Regions from separate parts of the Clostridium sp. BJN0013 genome, predicted to be linked through region 1. Evidence: a T-box and tRNA genes for the amino acid it is inferred to sense, from the RefSeq annotation. Region 1 holds a T-box; the other holds one or more tRNA genes.
The links. A T-box is a leader RNA that pairs with one kind of tRNA and senses whether it is charged. The one in region 1 lies ahead of asnS (asparagine--tRNA ligase), so its partner is inferred to be a tRNA-Asn.

Region 1 (3,427 bases):
TTTTCCTTGTAGGGAATACCTAATCTTCCCACTATAATATCTGAGAAAGAATGAAGTATACTATTTACAATTGAAGCATTCTCAAGATCTTCCACAACTATTCCAACTACAGCAATTCTTTTTTCCAAAGCTTTTCTCCTCCAATTAATATTTTAAAATTCGGCGGAACCTGGTGTCCTAGGAAATGGAATTACATCTCTTATATTAGACATACCTGTTATATACATAATTATTCTTTCGAAACCTAATCCAAAACCAGAGTGTTTGGTTTCACCATATTTTCTAAGTTCCAGGTACCACCAATAATCTTCTTTATTAAGACCGAATTCTGTTATTCTATTTTCAAGAATAGATAGTCTTTCTTCTCTTTGGCTTCCCCCTACTATTTCTCCTACCCCTGGTACTAAAAGGTCTGCAGCGGCAACTGTTTTTCCGTCTTCATTTTCTCTCATATAAAAGGCTTTTATAGCTTTTGGATAGTCTGTAACAAATATAGGCTTTTTAAATACTTTTTCTGTTAAATATCGCTCATGTTCTGTTTGAAGGTCAATACCCCATTCTACTGGATATTGAAAAGATGCACCGCTTTTTTGTAAAATATCTACAGCTTCAGTGTAAGTTATTCTTCCAAATTCTGAATTAGTTACGTTGTTTAATCTGTCAAAGAGAGATTTATCAATGAATGAATTGAAAAATGCCATTTCTTCAGGAGCTTTTTCAAGTACATAATTTATTATATATTTTACAAGTTCTTCTGCAATATCCATATAATCTTTCAGTTCTGCAAAAGCCATTTCAGGTTCTATCATCCAAAATTCAGCTGCATGTCTTGAAGTATTTGAATCTTCTGCCCTGAAAGTAGGACCAAAGGTATATACGTTTCTAAAAGCAAGAGCCATAGTTTCAGCAGATAGCTGGCCACTTACAGTTAGATTTGTTTCTTTACCAAAGAAATCTTTAGAAAAGTCTGTAGTTTTATCTTCTTTTTTAGGTATATTATTTAAATCCATTGTAGTTATTCTAAACATTTCGCCAGCACCTTCGCAGTCACTGCCTGTGATTATAGGAGTATTTACATATACAAAATCTTTTTCCTGGAAGAATTTATGTACGGCATAGGCTGCGATGGAACGAACTCTAAATACAGCGGAAAAGGTATTACTTCTTGGTCTTAAGTGAGCTATGGTTCTTAAATACTCAAGAGTATGTCTTTTCTTTTGAAGAGGGTAGTCTGAGGATGAAGTTCCTTCTAAAGATATTTTTTTAGCTTTAATTTCGAAAGGTTGTTTTGTATTTGGAGTCAAAATTAAAGTACCCTTCACAGATAATGATGAACTGATAGGTAATCTTATTATTTCTTTAAAATTTTCTATTTTATCATCTAAAACTATCTGAACATTCTTAAAAAATGATCCATCGTTCAATTCTATAAAAGCAAAGGATTTAGAATCTCTTATAGTTCTTATCCAGCCTGAGATGTTGATATCTTTATTTATAAATTTTTCAGTTTCTCTGTAAAGAGATTTTACTAATGCTTTTTCCATGGTATTTTCCTCCGTAAATTTATTATGTTATTAATAAAAGTCTTTCATCCCTAAAGGGACGAAAGACTTAGTTCGCGGTACCACCCAATTTGTCATAAACATGACCAACTCTTAGGATAAAATCTAAATATTTTATCCTTCAATTTTAAGGCATTGAATACCTCTAAGCCTACTTCCGTAAAGGTTTCAGTTAGAAACTTTGAGATGTTCTTTAATATAGGCTTACATTGGACTCCCACCATAACCAATTCGCTTTAGAAAGTTTCTATACCTACTCTTCTCATCATCGTTTTTAGTTCTATACGTTAAAATTTATCATAATTTAAATCTTTACTTTAAAATTATAATATTTATGAAATTTATTGTCAATGATTATAAAAAAATATGTTGGTATCATTTATATTTCTGTTCATGTTCTAAAAGCCATTTTTTTCGCCATAGTCCACCGCCATATCCAGTTAAACTTCCATCTTTACCTATAACTCTATGGCAGGGTATAATTATGCTTATTTTATTATGGTGGTTTGCACCCCCTACGGCTCTAACAGCATTTTTATTATTTATTGAGTTAGCTATATCATAGTAAGAACAGGTACGGCCATATGGGATCTTTAGAAGTTCCTTCCACACTTTTTCTCTAAAGGGAGTGTCAGAGATATGCAATTTAATTGAGAAAGTTTTTCTAGTGCCTTTAAAATATTCCTCCAGCTGAGTTATACAATTTTTTATATACGTACAGCATTCATTATTATTTATGATTTTTGGTTCATAGTCTAAAAATAGTATAGAAGTTATTCCTATATTATCACTATCTATTTTGATAGTTCCAATAGGAGAAGGATAATAGCAGGTGTGTGAAATTTTCATATTAATACCTTCTTTCTATTATAGAAATCTCTATTGAGTATTTCTTACTTCAAATTCATCTATAAAAGTATAGTGATTAGCCTTAGTAACAGAAAATAGCTTTACATATCTGGCATTTACAGGGGTATCCAGTGTAAGGTACAAGGGATATTTAGAACCATATCTATCAGAAAAGGGGATAGAGGGAATTCTTATAAGTCCTACTGGAGTAAAATTTATACCATCTTGTGATATGGAAATAGAAGCTCTATCAGGCAGCTCAGCCCAAGGAATAGGATCTCTTAGATAGCTTACCATAAATTGTTGTACAGGCATTACCTTCCCTAAATCTATATTTATATTTAAGGCATCATTGTACCACCCTATAAAACTTTTGTCTTTTACCGAGTTTATAGAAGAATATTTTCCATCTGTAATTTTGGTAAGTTTGGGGTCATTATAATTTTCATGGGGCATAGGGGAAAGAGTATAGGTACAATTTTTAGAAACTATATTAGGCAGCTTTTTGATAGAATCCACATTAACTGTTACCAAATTAGATGGTTTTGATAGATTACCTGAAAAGTCTAAAGCTCTTACCTTATAGGTATAGGATTTTACATCTTCTTTCAGTATAGGCATATCTACAATAGTATTGGAAAATACTTTAGGATCACCGCCATATTTTCTTTGGACCATAATTCTTGAAATTAAAATATTATTTCTATAAATTTCATATCCACAAATATTATCAGTTTTTTTTGGAGCTGACCAGGTTATTTTAAATTTATTTTTTTCTATGACAGCTACATTAAGATTTTGGGGTATATCTAATTTTTTATTAGGAAGTTTTCCTTTTTTTACATAATAGGAATATGCTTCATTAAATCCACTGGATATGTTGTTTGGACTGTAGTAATGGCTGTATGAAAAACAGAGTATATTATCTACAGTAGGTTGTTCTAGTTTAAGTTGTTTTAAAAATCTATCTAGTGGTACAGTAGAATTATTAACATAGTCAAAGGTTTCTGTATTAG
Region 2 (3,427 bases), 910 kb from region 1:
GGTAGGTGAGGAGAGAATCCTAAGACCATCGGAAGAATTGTTGTTAAGGAACTCGGCAAATTGACTCCGTAACTTAGGGAAAAGGAGTGCCACGGAAGTGGCCGCAGAGAAAAGGCCCAAGCAACTGTTTATCAAAAACACAGGTCTCTGCTAAAGCGAAAGCTGAAGTATAGGGGCTGACGCCTGCCCGGTGCTGGAAGGTTAAGGGGACTGCTCAGCGAAAGCGAAGGCAAGAACTTAAGCCCCAGTAAACGGCGGCCGTAACTATAACGGTCCTAAGGTAGCGAAATTCCTTGTCGGGTAAGTTCCGACCCGCACGAATGGCGTAATGATTTGGGCACTGTCTCAACAACAAATCTGGCGAAATTGAAGTGCAAGTGAAGATGCTTGCTACCCGCGATTGGACGGAAAGACCCCGTAGAGCTTTACTGCAGTTTATCACTGAATTTTGGTATTGCCTGTACAGGATAGGTGGGAGGCAGGGAAAGAAGTGCGCCAGCATTTGTGGAGCCAACGTTGGGATACCACCCTGGCAGTACTGAAATTCTAACCGGAGTGCATGAAACTGGACACGGGACAATGATAGGCGGGCAGTTTGACTGGGGCGGTCGCCTCCAAAAGAGTAACGGAGGCGTACAAAGGTTCCCTCAGAAGGGTTGGAAATTCTTCGGAGAGTGCAAAGGCAAAAGGGAGCTTGACTGCGACACAAACAGGTGGAGCAGGGACGAAAGTCGGGCTTAGTGATCCGGTGGTACCTCGTGGGAGGGCCATCGCTCAACGGATAAAAGCTACCTCGGGGATAACAGGCTGATCTCCCCCAAGAGTTCACATCGACGGGGAGGTTTGGCACCTCGATGTCGGCTCGTCGCATCCTGGGGCTGGAGTAGGTCCCAAGGGTTGGGCTGTTCGCCCATTAAAGCGGCACGCGAGCTGGGTTCAGAACGTCGTGAGACAGTTCGGTCCCTATCCGTCGCGGGCGTAGGAAATTTGAGGGGAGCTGTCCCTAGTACGAGAGGACCGGGATGGACTGACCGCTGGTGAACCAGTTGTTCCGCCAGGAGCACAGCTGGGTAGCTAAGTCGGGAAGGGATAAACGCTGAAAGCATCTAAGTGTGAAGCCCACCCCAAGACGAGATTTCCCATGGCGAAAGCCAGTAAGACCCCTCCGAGAAGAGGAGGAGATAGGTCAGGGGTGTAAGCATGGCAACGTGTTAAGCTGACTGATACTAATAGGTCGAGGGCTTGACCAAAATATATTTACTGTGCAATTTTCAGAGGATATAAGTTTTCTGAAGAAAAGTATTGACAGGTAGCAGTTATGACAGTATAATATAAAACTGTAGTGAGAAAAATGATAAAAATCTGGTGGCAATAACGTGGAGGCAACACCCCTTACCATTTCGAACAGGAAGGTTAAGTTCCACAGTGCCCATGGTACTGCAGGGGAGGCCCTGTGGGAGAGCAGGTCGCTGCCGGATAAAGTTGTTCCGTGGTAGCTCAATGGTGGAGCATTCGGCTGTTAACCGAAGGGTTGGAGGTTCGAATCCTCTCCACGGAGCCATTTTTTATTTTTTGATTTATCCCGAAGGCGGCAACGCTAATACTTCCATATTATTTAAAGTGGAAGATAAACACTACTACGCCCTTGGATAAGTTTTTCTGAGGTTCAGGTGGAGAAGATTGTATTTCTTATAAGCGAATCCTAGCTAAATCTAAGAATCATTTGATTTTTTAACTATATCTTTTCCATCACTTATAATCACTATGCTTCCATCGATATCAGTTCTATAAATACGTATATTTCTTTTTTTCAATTTTCTTAAAGTTTCTTTATGAGGATGTCCATACTTGTTGTCTGCAGCACAGCTTATAACTGCTATATCAGGAGATACTTTATCCCAAAATTCATCTGAAGTAGAAGTAGAACTGCCATGATGACCGATCTTTAATACATCTGCGGATATATCATAGTTTTTATCTAAAATTTCTCTTTCACTTAATTTTTCAGCATCTCCTGTAAAGAGAAATTTAGTATTTCCGTAGGATATTTTTAAAACTATAGAATAGTTGTTGGTATCCTCATATTTATTGCTGTTGGGAGCTAATATTTCTGCCTTAGTATTTTCACCTAGATCTAGTTGCATACCTGGCTTGGGAACATCTATTTTCATATTTTTAGATTTTAGTTCAGTTATCATATTCTCGAATGTCTTGGTGGTAACTGTTTTTTTAGGAGCATAAAATTTATTTATGGGGTATGTATTTATTACAGTACTCATGCCACCTATGTGATCTTCATCAGGATGGGTGGCAATTACATAATCTAATTTTTTAATATCTATACTATCCAAATAGGATAAAAGCTTATCAGTATTTTTAGTTGGACCTGCATCTATTAATAGATTTTTACCATTTACTTGAATAAGTTCACTATCGCCTTGGCCAATATCTATATAATGTACTGTAAATTCTAAGGATTTATTAGAAGAATTAGTTGTTCTGCTATTTTCTAGATCTACACAGCCAGATATTAAAAAAGTTATTAATATTATTAGAACTAGTATATTAAAATATTTTTTTGTATAATTCATAAAATTCAACCACCCTGTCGTAATAATTATTTTGTATTATTTTTTAATATATGTGTGTTTAAGTATTTGTTGTTTTACAATATTTGATATGTCTGATAATTCTTCTTTTGAGAGCCTATCTGTATATATAGGCTCACATATAGTTACTTTTACTTTTGCTGATTTTACTATACTATGTTTGTTACCTTCTCTTAATTTATAGCTTCCATCTATGGCTATAGGAACTATAGGAACCTTTGCCTTCAGGGCTAGTTTTAAACTTCCTTTTTTAAATTCACCTATTGTAGGGCCTTTACTTCTAGTGCCTTCTGGAAATATTACCATGCTGTGTCCACTCTTTAATATTTGAACTGCTTCATTTAGTGATTTCATAGATTCTCGTATATTTTCTCTATCTATAAAAACACATTTTATTTGTTTCATCCAATAAGCAATTAATTTAAATCTTGTTATTTCCTTTTTAGCTATAAAACCTACTGTTCTATCTACAGAATGAATTATTATAGGTATATCTAAAAAACCTTGATGATTTGAAACAAAAAGACAGGTGGACTTAGGTATATTTTCTATTCCATTTAATTCTATTCTGGCATTTATAAGTTTTAGTATAAAGTCAGCCCATTTTTTTAAAGATATATTGATGTAATTTTGGGTTTCTTCTTCATTTTTGGTCTTCCTAATTTTATTTAATTTAAATTTTTTACCCAGTGAATATACCATATATAGGCAAAAAATAAAGTAAAATAAAATGGTTCTTAACATAAGTTAAAACTTCCTTTCCATAATATTGGATTTTTATTGAATATATATTGCATTATCCATTATATCACATGAAT

Region 2: it encodes a tRNA-Asn, which carries the amino acid that the T-box ahead of asnS (asparagine--tRNA ligase) is inferred to sense. The anticodon was not compared.

Annotation. Positions count from the first base shown of each region.
Region 1 covers NZ_CP162495.1:4,017,677-4,021,103, reverse strand. The annotation lists gene AB3K27_RS20810 (TM1266 family iron-only hydrogenase system putative regulator) at 1-128, opposite strand, end outside; gene asnS (asparagine--tRNA ligase) at 153-1,544, opposite strand; T-box leader at 1,596-1,840, opposite strand; gene AB3K27_RS20800 (methylated-DNA--[protein]-cysteine S-methyltransferase) at 1,938-2,411, opposite strand; gene AB3K27_RS20795 (DUF4434 domain-containing protein) at 2,442-3,427, opposite strand, start outside.
Region 2 covers NZ_CP162495.1:3,112,021-3,115,447, reverse strand. The annotation lists rRNA gene AB3K27_RS16170 (23S ribosomal RNA) at 1-1,250, shown strand, start outside; rRNA gene rrf (5S ribosomal RNA) at 1,362-1,478, shown strand; tRNA gene AB3K27_RS16160 (tRNA-Asn) at 1,487-1,561, shown strand; gene AB3K27_RS16155 (ComEC/Rec2 family competence protein) at 1,713-2,591, opposite strand; gene AB3K27_RS16150 (lysophospholipid acyltransferase family protein) at 2,628-3,353, opposite strand.